3 regions of the Streptomyces sp. NPDC048185 genome follow, and region 2 is predicted to be linked to each of the others. Evidence: riboswitches for the same ligand, from Rfam matches in the RefSeq annotation. Region 2 holds a riboswitch; each other region holds the start of a gene.

The links. Region 2 has a riboswitch for cyclic di-AMP ahead of ACGF3H_RS23680 (C40 family peptidase). Riboswitches for the same ligand answer to the same signal wherever they lie in the genome.
Region 1: it holds a riboswitch for cyclic di-AMP, as region 2 does, so the genes downstream of both, ACGF3H_RS21725 (NlpC/P60 family protein) here and ACGF3H_RS23680 (C40 family peptidase) in region 2, are expected to answer to the same signal.
Region 3: it holds a riboswitch for cyclic di-AMP, as region 2 does, so the genes downstream of both, ACGF3H_RS14155 (M23 family metallopeptidase) here and ACGF3H_RS23680 (C40 family peptidase) in region 2, are expected to answer to the same signal.

What each region holds. Positions count from the first base shown of each region.
Region 1 is NZ_JBIDAN010000007.1:146,911-151,055, forward strand. Features, by position in the region: gene pcrA (DNA helicase PcrA) at 1-872, opposite strand, end outside; cyclic di-AMP (ydaO/yuaA leader) riboswitch at 1,103-1,272, shown strand; gene ACGF3H_RS21725 (NlpC/P60 family protein) at 1,281-2,492, shown strand; gene ACGF3H_RS21730 (tellurite resistance/C4-dicarboxylate transporter family protein) at 2,519-3,538, shown strand; gene ACGF3H_RS21735 (hypothetical protein) at 3,516-3,869, opposite strand.
Region 2 is NZ_JBIDAN010000008.1:107,752-111,896, forward strand. Features, by position in the region: gene ACGF3H_RS23665 (helix-turn-helix transcriptional regulator) at 1-317, opposite strand, end outside; gene ACGF3H_RS23670 (ATP-binding protein) at 531-1,034, shown strand; gene ACGF3H_RS23675 (DUF6328 family protein) at 1,025-1,639, opposite strand; gene ACGF3H_RS23680 (C40 family peptidase) at 1,735-2,208, opposite strand; cyclic di-AMP (ydaO/yuaA leader) riboswitch at 2,212-2,356, opposite strand; gene ACGF3H_RS23685 (urease subunit gamma) at 3,034-3,336, shown strand; gene ACGF3H_RS23690 (urease subunit beta) at 3,355-3,666, shown strand; gene ACGF3H_RS23695 (urease subunit alpha) at 3,659-4,145, shown strand, end outside.
Region 3 is NZ_JBIDAN010000004.1:111,883-116,027, forward strand. Features, by position in the region: gene ACGF3H_RS14145 (pitrilysin family protein) at 1-982, shown strand, start outside; gene ACGF3H_RS14150 (pitrilysin family protein) at 979-2,367, shown strand; cyclic di-AMP (ydaO/yuaA leader) riboswitch at 2,559-2,722, shown strand; gene ACGF3H_RS14155 (M23 family metallopeptidase) at 2,736-3,500, shown strand; gene ACGF3H_RS14160 (GntR family transcriptional regulator) at 3,739-4,145, shown strand, end outside.

The DNA.
Region 1 (4,145 bases), on a different contig from region 2:
TGGTTGGTGTCCTGGTACTCGTCGACGAGGACGTGCCGGAAGCGGCGGCGGTAGTGCTCGGCGACGTCCGGGAAGGCGCGGAGCAGGTTGACCGTCGTCATGATCAGGTCGTCGAAGTCGAGCGCGTTGGCCTCGCGCAGCCGCGACTGGTAGAGGGCGTAGGCCTGGGCGAGGGTCTTCTCGAAACCGTCGGCGGCCTGCGCGGCGAAGTCCTCCTCGTCGATCAGCTCGTTCTTCAGGTTGCTGATCTTCGCGCTGAACGACTTCGGCGGGAAGCGCTTCGGGTCCAGGTCCAGGTCGCGGCAGACCAGCGCCATGAGCCGCTTGGAGTCGGCGGCGTCGTAGATCGAGAAGGACGACGTGAAGCCGAGCTTCTTGGACTCGCGGCGCAGGATGCGGACGCACGCGCTGTGGAAGGTCATCACCCACATCGCGTTCGCGCGCGGGCCGACGAGCTGCTCGACGCGCTCCTTCATCTCGCCCGCGGCCTTGTTGGTGAAGGTGATCGCGAGGATCTGCCCGGGGTGGACGCCCCGCTCTCCCAGCAGGTGGGCGATGCGGTGGGTGAGCACCCGGGTCTTGCCGGATCCGGCACCGGCCACGATGAGCAGGGGGGAGCCGGAGTGCACGACGGCGGCGCGCTGGTTGTCGTTGAGCCCCTCCAGGAGCGCGGCCGGGTCCAGGACGGGGCGGGGGGCGCCGTCCCGGTAGTACGGGTCCCGGTCCGGCGGCGCGTCGAACTTCCCGCCGAACAGATCGTGCGGAACCGGCTCCGTCACGTGGTCGTCCTCGGGCGGCGGCGGGGGTTCCTCCTCGTGACCGCGCGGGGTCTGGAGGCTCGCCAGGAAGCTTTCGTCAAAGAGGCTGCTCATCGCTCTCCGAGTCTAGGGTGCCCCACCGACAACCGGCTGCCACCCCGGAAAATGGCCGGCATCGCCGGGATCGGAGCTCTCGGAGCAGGCGCTATCACACGGAGTGACCCTCGCACCGGAGGTCACGAAAATGTATCGGGCATATCACCCGGCAACCTTCCCAGGCGCCACACGAGTTGGCTACGGTGCGGGACAGGTCGCACGCCCCTTCCGGCGAACGTCGCCGGGCCGCGCGGCCTCCGCCGAGTCCGGCGTGCCGCACGGCGTCCGGAGCCGGGGACCCACCGAATTCCTGGGGTGAATCGGCCACCCGCCCACCACGGGCGGTGCCGTAGGGCAATCCTTCCGAACCACCGCCCGAACCCGACAGCTAACCCGGTAGGCGGAGCACGGAAGGAGTCGCCTCCCTTGGCGTCGCACCGCAAGTCGCGCCCCACCGGTACGCGCGTAGCAGGCATACGGACCCCCGCCCTCGCCACGGCGGCCCTCACCTCCGTCGCCCTGCTGTCCCAGACGTCCGACGCCGTGCCGTCGGACGACCGGCCCACCCTCGAAGAGGTCGAGAAGAAGGTCGACGACCTCTACCGCCAGGCCGGGTCGGCGACCGAGAAGTACAACGCGGCCAAGGAGAGGACCGCGAAGCAGCGCGAGCGCGTCGACACCCTCCTCGACGACGTCGCCCAGCGCACCCAAAAGCTCAACGAGGCCCGCGAGGAGCTGGGCGCCTACGCCTCCGCGCAGTACCGCACGGGCGGCCTGATCCCGTCGACCGCGACCTTCCTCCTCGCGGACTCACCGCAGGACTACGTCGACCGGAGCCAGCTGATGGACCGGCTCACCGGCCGCCAGAAGGAAGCGGTCGACGACTACGTCACCCAGCAGTCCGAGACGATGAAGAAGCGCCGGGAGGCCACCGAGAGCCTTGAAACGCTCACCGACTCGCAGAACGACCTGCGGACGGCCAAGGCCACGGTCCAGAAGAAGCTCACCGACGCGCGCGAGCTGCTGTCGACGCTGACCGCCGAGGAGAAGGCCCGGCTCGCGGCGATCGAGAGGAGGAAGCAGGAGGAGGCCGCCCGCAAGGCCGCCGAGCTGGCCCGGCAGCAGGCCGAGGAGCGGCAGCGGCAGCAGGAGGCCGCCCCGCAGGAGAGCGACACCCCGGCAGACCCCTCCGGCTCCTCCGGCTCCACCGGCTCGTCCGGTTCCGCCACCGGCGGCACCGGCACCGGCACCGGCTCCTCCGCGCCGGACCCGTCGTACGGCACCAAGGCCGAGAAGGCGCTCGCCTTCGCCCGGGCCCAGATCGGCAAGCCGTACGTCTGGGGCGCCACGGGCCCCGGCTCGTACGACTGCTCCGGTCTCACCCAGGCCGCCTGGAAGGCCGCGGACGTGACGCTGCCGCGCACCACCTACGACCAGGTCGACGCCGGCACGACGGTCTCCGTCTCGCAGGCACAACCCGGTGACCTGGTCTTCTTCTACGACGACATCAGCCACGTCGGCATCTACATCGGCAACGGCATGATGATCCACGCCCCGAAGCCGGGTGCGTACGTCCGCGAGGAGTCGGTCTTCTACGACGGCGAGTCGTCGATCCACAGCGTGGTGCGTCCGGCCTGACGCACGGCGCTCTCTAGCATCGACCCATGTCATCCGCCTCCAGTCACCCTCTGCGCGCCTGGTGGGCGCAGCGTCCGCCGGCGGCCGGGGCCGCGGTGATGGCGACCGGCATCCTGTCGGTCGGCCTGCACCTGATCCACCACGAGCTGCTGTCGCGCATCGCGCTGGTGCTCGCCTGCGCCGCGTGGCTGGCGCTCGCGGCGAACTTCGTCTCCCTGCTGCTGTCCGACCGGGCGAAGTGGATGACGCGGGCGGGGACACCGGGCGCGCTCACGGCCGTCGCCGCGACGACCGTGCTGGGCACCCGTTTCTCGCTGCTCGGCTGGACGGCCCTGGCGGCGGCGCTGCTGGCACTGGCCGCGCTGCTGTGGCCCGGGCTGCTGCTGGTGGTCGTGCAGCACTGGGAGCGGCGGATGCCGGGGGCGGTGTTCCTGGGCTGCGTGGCCACGGAGGGCCTGGCCGTGCTGGGGGCCACGCTGGCCGCGGCCACCTCCACGGCCTGGCTCGCGCACGTGGCGCTGGTGCCGTTCTGGCTGGGGCTCGTGCTCTACGTCATCGCGCTGTTCCGCTTCGACCCGCGGCAAGTGGCCCGCGGCGCCGGGGACCACTGGGTCGCGGGCGGCGCGCTCGCCATCTCGGCGCTCGCGGGGGCCAAGCTGCTCGCCGCGGCCGACGGCGGGACGTACCTGTGGAACGACGACGACAGTGCGGTGCTGCACGACGCGACCGTCGCCCTGCTCGTGCTCGACCTCGCCTGGTACGTCGTCCTTCTCGTCTGCGAGATCGTGTGGCCCCGCCCCCGCTACGACGTGCGCCGCTGGTCGACCGTCTTCCCCCTCGGCATGACGGCGGCGGCGACGCTGTCCGTCGCCGCCGTCGTGGACGTTCCGTGGCTGGAGGGGCCCGGTCGGGCCCTGGTGTGGATCGCGGTGGCCGCGTGGCTGGCGGTCGCCGCGGGTGCCGTCGCCGCGGGCCGGGCCGGGCTGCGCTCCGCTTCGGCGGGGGCCGCGGGCGGCGCGGGCGTCAGGTCCACAACACGGCGATGAAGATGTTCACCAGGGTCAGCAGGCCGACGAGGCCGAACAGCGGCTTGTCCACCTTCTCGTCGTCGCGCTTCACGTAGACGAGGCCGAGGATCACGATCAGCACGGCCAGCTTCACGCCGATCTTGACGTTGTCGATGGAGTAGTCCTGGGCCTGGTTGAGGCCGACCAGGACCGCTCCGGTGACCAGCATCGTCAGCGCGCCGTGCAGCATGGCCGGCGTGAAGCGGGCGGTGCCCTGGCCCATCGCCTTCATCTGGGTCAGGAAGCCGCCGAGGAGCGCTCCGATGCCGATGATGTGCAGACCGACGAAGAGGTGGATGAGTACGTCCATGAGGCCGGAGCCTAATCAGCGGCCGGACACGCTCCGACACCGGGCCGCCCGGCCCGAGGGGGCCAGGGCGCATATATGCGCCCCATAGCAGCTCATCGTCCTCACATGTCCCCGATCCGGCGTTTCGGTCATCACTCTGCGTGAAGTCGACGGCCCCCTGTCCGGTCCACGGTCACGTACGGTCCTCCGCCGGACCGGTACCGCCAGTTCCGCGCAATCCGTCACCCGCTCGTTACCCACCGGCCTAGCGTCCTTCGGCAGGCGACCGGTCCGAGC
Region 2 (4,145 bases):
CTGATGAAGTCCCGGTACGTCGGCGGCAGCACCCCGCGATAGGCGTGCCACCAGTGGTGCCGGCCGCCCGCGTCCTCGGAACCCGCCAGCACCACCAGCAGCTCCCGCAGTTCGCGGTCGTCCACACCGTAGGCGTCCAGCAGTAACCGCACGTCGGCCGGTTTCGCCCCGCTGGTCCCGGTCTCGATCCGGCTGACCTTCGACTGGTGCCAGCCCACCAGCCGGGCCGCCTCGCCGCTGGTGATCCCCGCCGACGTGCGCAGGGCGCGCAGTTCCGCGCCCAGCTTTCGGCGGCGCACCACCGGACCGTGCTGCATGGGCCACTCCTCCGATGCCGACGAGCCGCCCGAATACGCTCTGCCGTCGCAGAGTTCACCGCTTCGAGCGACAGATATATGCATATCTTGGTGGATCGCCGCCCTTCGCCGGGCGGTGATGGCAGTCTGGCGGCGAAGCACCAGTCCGGGACCGTACTCGAACCATCCGCCCCGTGTCGGGCCGCGGTCCCGTGGGAAAGGGACGACGTCGCCATGGCAGACCATCTGGAAGCATCCGTCACTCTGCCGAGCGATCCCGCCTCGGTGGCCGCCGCGCGCACCTATGTGGTGGGCACCCTGGCGGAGTGGGGCCTGCCCGAGGACGCCGAGGTGTCCGAGACCGTCCGGCTCATCGTCTCCGAGCTGGCCACCAACGCGGTCCAGCACACGTTCGGGCAGTCACCGACCTTCACGGTGGACCTCGTGCTCGACTGCGACGAACGGCTGTGCATCGGCGTCACCGACAGCCACCCGCGTTTCCCCAAACGGCTGCCCGCCGCGGTGCAGCAGGACAACGGCCGGGGCATGGTGATCATCCGCTGGCTGACGGCGGAGTGCGGCGGCAGGCTGAGGGTGCGGCCCACGCGCGAGGGCGGCAAGACCGTCTCCATCGAACTGCCCTGGACGGCACCGGGCCCGGTGGTGCCCGCCGAACCGGTCACCGTCGTGGGGCGTCCCCGGGGCGAGACCGTGGGGCCGCAGGAGCCTCAGCGGTGAGGCGTGGACGGCACCCGGCGCGAGACGGACGGCGCCCGCCGGGCCGCCCGGACCCGTGCGGCCCTGTCCCGGGCCGCGCCGGCCGCCTCCGCCGCCGGGCGCCGGTCGGCGGCGCGGCGGTCACCGGTCGCGTGGCTCCGCCGGACCAGGCGGGGGAGCAGCCACCACAGGCCGAGGCAGACCAGCAGGGTCGCCGCACCGGCGGCCGCTCCACCGGCCCGGCCGGTGGTCACGTCGACCACGAGCATCACCGAGCCGGTGAACGCGAACACCAGTACGCCCAGGCCGGCCGTGGCGAGCCGCGAGGACACCCGCACTATGCGTGCCTTGGCGCCCCGCTGGAAGAGCGAGCGGTGCAGCGCGGCCGGGGCGGTGAACAGCGTCGCCGCGAGCACCGCGAACAGCAGCGTGGTGACGTAGACGGTGCGCCGGACCGTGTCGAGCTCCGGGAAGCGCGACGTGAAGGCCAGGGACAGCAGGAAGGCGAAGAGGATCTGCACCCCGGTCCGGGTGACGCGCAGTTCCTGGAGCAGCTCGACGAAGTTGCGGTCGGCGCGCTCCAGCGGTGTCTCGTTGCGAGCGGTGCAGCGGCGGTGGTCGGCCATGCCGTGCGGGTGACCGCAGAGGGCCGTGTCACGCACCGCGGCACGCACCCGGGACGGTGACGGCGCGTCAGGAAGCCGTCACCGCCCCGGGCGGATCACTTCACCCGGCCGTACCAGACGTTGCTGGTCCAGATCTTCTGCAGCCGCACCACGTCCCCGGTCTTCGGGGCGTGCCAGATCTTGCCCTTTCCGGCGTAGATGCCGACGTGGTACACACTCCGGCCCGAGTGGAAGAACACGAGGTCTCCGGCCTTGCGGCTCCTGGCGGAGACGTGCCGGGTCTTGTTGTACTGCTGCGCGGCGGTCCGCGGCAGCTTCTTGCCGGCCTTCTTGAACGAGTACAGCGTCAGTCCGGAGCAGTCGAACCGGTACGGCCCGGTGGCGCCCCACGCGTAGGGCGCGCCCTTCTTGGAGGCCGCGATCCTGAGGGCCTTCGTCGCGTGGCTCGCCGCGGCGGCCTCGGAGGCGACGCCGGGAACCACGATGGAGCCGCCCACGGCGGCGATGGTCAGGGCCGAGGCCGTACCGGCACGGGCCATCAGCGACGGGACGCGATTGAGCGCAGTCATGCGCAACCCTTCGTCAGCCGCCTGTGAAGGATGACCTGTCGGATTCGGGCTGGCGAAGTTGCCCGGCCGCACGAGTGCGGCTTCACCCCAAGGGCTGCTCGGCCCGGCGGCTCCCTCTCGGGGGCGACCGTTCCGGCGACCCGTCGTGCTCGGGTCCTCCACTCCTGCCGATCCACTCCTGTCGACCGGTCGTCCGGGCGGCGGCAGGACTCGGCGTCCGCCCGGACCGCCCCGCCGCTGCGGCGGGGGCTTGTCGTCAGTCATGGATCTTGGCGCACCGAAGTCGGAAAATCCCAACGGAACCGGGTTGTTGTGTGGTTACTCACCACCCACCCGTTCGGGTGGACATGTCGTGTTCGATCCTCCGGGGGACGCCCGTGGCGACCCCGGGACCAGCGACGGAATGACAAGTTCCGCCGTCCGGGTGCGCACGTCGCGCAAGCCCGGGGGGCCGGAAATTCGAGGTGTTCCTACGCCGAAGGGGGGTAAGCCGTTCGGCCGGTTTCGGCCCCGCGGTGACGGAGGGTGTGCCGGACGCGGCTGCCGGGCGCCCTGCGGGACGCCGATCGCGCCCAGGGATGCGCGGGCATGCGAAGGACCGCCGACAGCACCGGTAATCGGCCGGTCAAACCGGTAATCAGTCGGTCAAAACCGCGTGACGTGGCGGAAACACTCTAGCCGTACTCTGCACCCCGATCCACCTGCGGTTTTTCGCACATCAGCGGGCGACTTGGGGCTCATTGCTGTGTGTTACATCTAGAGCCGTCGCGGTGGACGCGGCAGCCGGACCGTTCGGTCCCGGCGTGACGTTCTGTGAGGTGGTACGTGCAACTGACCCCGCACGAGCAGGAACGACTGCTCATCCATGTGGCCGCGGACGTGGCGGAGAAGCGCCGCGCGCGAGGGGTGAAGCTCAACCACCCCGAGGTCGTCGCGCTGATCACCTCGCACATCCTCGAGGGCGCCCGTGACGGCCGTACGGTCAGTGAGCTCATGGCGTCGGGCCGCAAGCTGATCCAGCGCCACGAGGTCATGGAAGGCATCCCCGAGATGATCCACGACGTGCAGGTCGAGGCGACCTTCCCCGACGGCACCAAGCTCGTCACCGTCCACGAACCGATCATCTGACGGGAACCCGCAGCAGCCATGATTCCCGGAGAGATCCTCTTCGCCGACGAGCCGGTCGCCTTCAACGAGGGCCGCACGAGCGTCCGTCTGACCGTGCTCAACACCGCCGACCGGCCCGTGCAGGTCGGCTCCCACTACCACTTCGCCGAGGCCAACCCCGGTCTCGACTTCGACCGTGCCGCGGCGCACGGCAGGCGGCTGAACATCGCCGCCGGCACCGCCGTCCGGTTCGAGCCCGGCATCCCGGTCGACGTGGAGCTGATCCCCCTCGCGGGTGCCCGCGTCGTCGTGGGTCTGCGCGGCGCGACCGGAGGTGCCCTCGATGCCTGAACTGTCCCGAGCCGCCTACGCCGACCTGTTCGGCCCGACCACCGGCGACCGCGTCCGGCTGGCCGACACCGACCTCTTCGTCGAGATCGAGGAGGACCGCTCCGGCGGCCCCGGCCGCTCCGGTGACGAAGCGGTCTTCGGCGGCGGCAAGGTGCTGCGCGAGTCCATGGGCCAGTCGCGCGCCACCCGTGCCGAGGGCGCCCCCGACACCGTGATCACCGGTGCCGTGATCATCGACCACTGGGGCATCGTCAAGGCCGACATCGGCATCCGCGACGGCCGCATCACCGGCATCGGCAAGTCCGGCAACCCGGACACCATGGACGGCGTCCACCCCGAGCTCGTCATCGGGCCCGAGACCGAGGTCATCGCGGGCAACGGCAAGATCGTCACCGCCGGCGGCATCGACACGCACGTCCACTTCATCGCGCCGGGCGTCGTCGACGAGGCCCTCGCCTCCGGCATCACCACGCTCGTCG
Region 3 (4,145 bases), on a different contig from region 2:
CATGGAGAACCAGCGGGACGTCGTCAAGAACGAGCGCCGCCAGCGCTACGACAACGTGCCCTACGGCACCGCGTTCGAGAGGCTGACCGCCCTCGCGTACCCGGAGGGCCACCCCTACCACCACACGCCGATCGGCTCGATGGCCGACCTGGACGCGGCGACGCTGGAGGACGCGCGCGCGTTCTTCCGCACCTACTACGCGCCGAACAACGCGGTGCTGTCCGTCGTCGGCGACATCGACCCCGAGCAGACGCTCGCCTGGATCGAGAAGTACTTCGGCTCCATCGCCTCGCACGACGGCAAGCCCGCCCCCCGGGACGGCTCGCTGCCCGACGTCATGGGCGAGCAGCTGCGCGAGGTCGTCGAGGAGGAGGTCCCGGCCCGCGCGCTGATGGCGGCCTACCGCCTCCCCGAGGACGGCACGCGCGCGTGCGACGCGGCCGACCTGGCCCTCACGGTCCTGGGCGGCGGCGAGTCGTCCCGCCTGTACAACCGGCTCGTACGGCGCGACCGCACGGCCGTGGCCGCCGGCTTCGGCCTGCTGCGGCTCGCCGGGGCGCCCTCCCTGGGCTGGCTGGACGTGAAGACGTCCGGTGACGTCGAGGTGCCCGTCATCGAGACCGCCATCGACGAGGAGCTCGCCCGGTTCGCCGAGGAGGGCCCGACGGCCGAGGAGATGGAGCGCGCCCAGGCCCAGCTCGAGCGCGAGTGGCTCGACCGGCTCGGCACGGTCGCCGGCCGCGCCGACGAACTGTGCCGTTACGCCGTCCTGTTCGGCGACCCGCAGCTCGCCCTCACCGCCGTACAGCGGGTGCTCGAGGTGACGGCCGAGGAGGTGCAGGAGGTCGCCAAGGCCCGTCTGCGCCCCGACAACCGCGCGGTGCTCGTCTACGAGCCGACCGCCCCCGCCGACGAGACCACCGTCACCGTCTCCGTGACCGACGCCGACGCCACCGACGAGAACGAGGAGGCGGCCAAGTGACCGAGCTCGCCACCATGGAATTCCATTCCCAGCCGCACCCCGGCGAGCCCAAGCCGTGGGCGTTCCCGGCCCCCGAGCGCGGCAGCCTCGACAACGGCCTCACCGTGCTGCGCTGCCACCGCCCCGGTCAGCAGGTCGTCGCCGTCGAGGTGTCGCTGAACGCCCCGCTGGACGCCGAGCCCGCCGGCCTGGACGGTGTCGCCACGATCATGGCGCGCGCGTTCTCCGAGGGCACCGACAAGCACTCCGCCGAGGAGTTCGCCGCGGAGCTGGAGCGCTGCGGCGCCACCCTCGACGCGCACGCGGACCACCCCGGCGTCCGGCTGAGCCTCGAGGTGCCGGTCTCGCGCCTCGCCAAGGCCCTCGGCCTGGTCGCCGACGCGCTCAGGTCGCCCGCCTTCGCCGACAGCGAGGTCGAGCGGCTGGTGCGCAACCGGCTCGACGAGATCCCGCACGAGCTGGCCAACCCCTCCCGCCGCGCCGCCAAGGAGCTCTCCAAGGAGCTGTTCCCGGCGGACTCGCGGATGTCGCGCCCGCGGCAGGGCACGGAGGAGACGGTCGCGGCCATCGACGCGGCGGCCGTCCGGGCCTTCTACGAGAAGCACGTCCGCCCCGCCACGGCCACCGCCGTGATCGTCGGCGACCTCACCGACGTCGACCTCGACGCGCTGCTCGGCGACACCCTCGGCGCGTGGACCGGCTCCGCCGCCGAGCCGCGCCCCGTGCCGCCGGTGACCGCCGACGACACCGGACGGGTCGTCATCGTGGACCGCCCCGGCGCCGTCCAGACGCAGCTGCTGATCGGCCGCACCGGAGCCGACCGGCACGACCGCGTGTGGCCCGCACAGGTCCTCGGCACCTACTGCCTCGGCGGGACCCTCACCTCCCGCCTGGACCGCGTGCTGCGCGAGGAGAAGGGCTACACCTACGGCGTGCGGGCGTTCGGGCAGGTCCTGCGCTCCGCGCCCGACGGGACGGGCGCCGCGATGCTGGCCATCAGCGGCTCGGTCGACACACCCAACACCGGCCCGGCACTGCAGGACCTGTGGACGGTGCTGCGCACGCTCGCCGAGGGCGGGCTCACCGACGCCGAGCGGGACGTCGCCGTGCAGAACCTGGTGGGAGTGGCGCCGCTGAAGTACGAGACGGCGGCGGCCGTGGCGAGCACGCTGGCCGACCAGGTCGAGCAGCACCTGCCCGACGACTACCAGGCCGCGCTGTACCGCCAACTGGCCGCCACCGGCACCGTGGAGGCCACCGCGGCCGTCGTCAACGCCTTCCCGGTCGACCGACTGGTCACGGTCCTCGTCGGTGACGCGGCGCAGATCAAGGAGCCCGTCGAGGCCCTCGGCATCGGCCAAGTCACCATCGTGGCCGCCGAGTAGCGGCACGCCCGTGCGACGGCCCTGGTGACCCGAACGTCACCAGGGCCGTCGTATGTCCGAATTGGGAGAGAGGCTGCCCGTCTGCCCTGTGGCGTGCGCTACAAAAACCCGGTTGCGTTTGAGTATTGAAGACAGCCGCGTTTAGCGTCGTCCGGGCTGTTCGTCAGGCAGTGCGCCGCACCCGCGGCACCGGACAGTCATCGCCGAGTCCCCGTACGGCGCGAGCCAGGGGAGCCGGGGACCCATCGCAGTCCCTGGGGTGAATCGGACGCCCGCGCTCCGGCGAGGGGGTCCGTAGGAGACCTTCCTGCTCCGAACCCGTCAGCTAACCCGGTAGGCGAGAGGGAAGGAAAGGAAACAGCCTCTACATGGCGTTCACGCGCGCCACCGGGAAGCACCGCCGTCCCAGCCGCATCCACCGCACCACCGCCCGAGCGGCGGGCGTCGCGGCCCTCGCCACCACCGGCGTCGTCGGCACCCTCGCTGCCCCGGCCCTCGCCGCCGAGCCCGAGGTCGAGCAGAGCGGACTCACCCCGGTCGTCACCATCGGCGACTCCATCGCCGACGAGATCGACGCCCAGGCCACCGCGCAGAAGCAGGCCGCCCAGGACGCCGCCGCCCGCGAGGCGGCGATGGAGGCCGCGCGCGAGCGGGTCGCGGAGGCCGCCAAGGAGGCGCGCGAGGCCAAGGAGCGCGCCGCGCGCGAAGCCGAGCGCCGGCGCCTCAACACCTTCGTCGCGCCGATCACCGGCTCCTACGTCTCCACGGCCTACCAGGCCGGCAGCTCCCTGTGGTCCTCCGGCAGCCACACCGGCATCGACTTCCACGCCTCCACCGGCACCTCGGTGCACGCGGTCGGCGTCGGCACCGTCGTCGAGACCGGCTGGGGCGGCGCGTACGGCAACCAGGTCGTGATCAAGATGCACGACGGCACGTACACCCAGTACGGGCACCTGTCGTCCATCGGCGTCACGGTCGGCCAGTCGGTCGAGGCGGGTCAGCAGATCGGCCTCTCCGGTGCCACCGGCAACGTCACCGGCCCGCACCTGCACTTCGAGGCCCGCACGAGCCCGGAGTACGGCTCGGACATGGATCCGGTCGCCTACCTCCGCTCGCACGGCGTGAACGTCTGACGACGAACGGTACGGCACCCCGAAGGCCCCGGCTCCCGAGCCGGGGCCTTCCGGTTTTCCCGGCCCGGGTTCCGGTCCCCGTTCCAGCCCGGGCTCCGGTCCTTTCCCGGCCCGTAAATGTCCAAAAAATTTCCCTGAATTCCCGGCGCCTGTCCGAAAGCGCGTCTCATTGGCCTAGAGTCACGGAAAACGCGCGTCCATCGTCGCCGTTTCGCGGGGATCAATGCGGAGGTCGGACATGAGTATTCCGGCGCACTTGGTGTGCACGGCCATCCGGGACGACATCGTCGCCGGTGTCCACGGCCGCGGCGGCCGGCTCACCGAGGAACTGCTCGCCCGCCGCTACGGCGTCTCCCGCGTCCCCGTCCGTGAGGCCCTGCGCACCCTGGAGGCCGAGGGCTTCGTGGTGACCCGGCGGCACGCGGGCGCGTGCGTCGCGGAACCGACCGAACAGGAGGCCGCCGACCTGCTCGAGACCCGCACGCTGCTGGAGCCCCTCGGCGCCTCCCGAGCGGCCCGGCGGCGCACCGAGGCCCACCTCAAGGTGCTGCGCGGCCTGGTCAGGCTCGGTCAGGAGCGCGCGAGGCAGGGTCACGGCGAGGACCTGCGTGCGCTGGACGGCTGGTTCCACGAGACCCTGGCGCA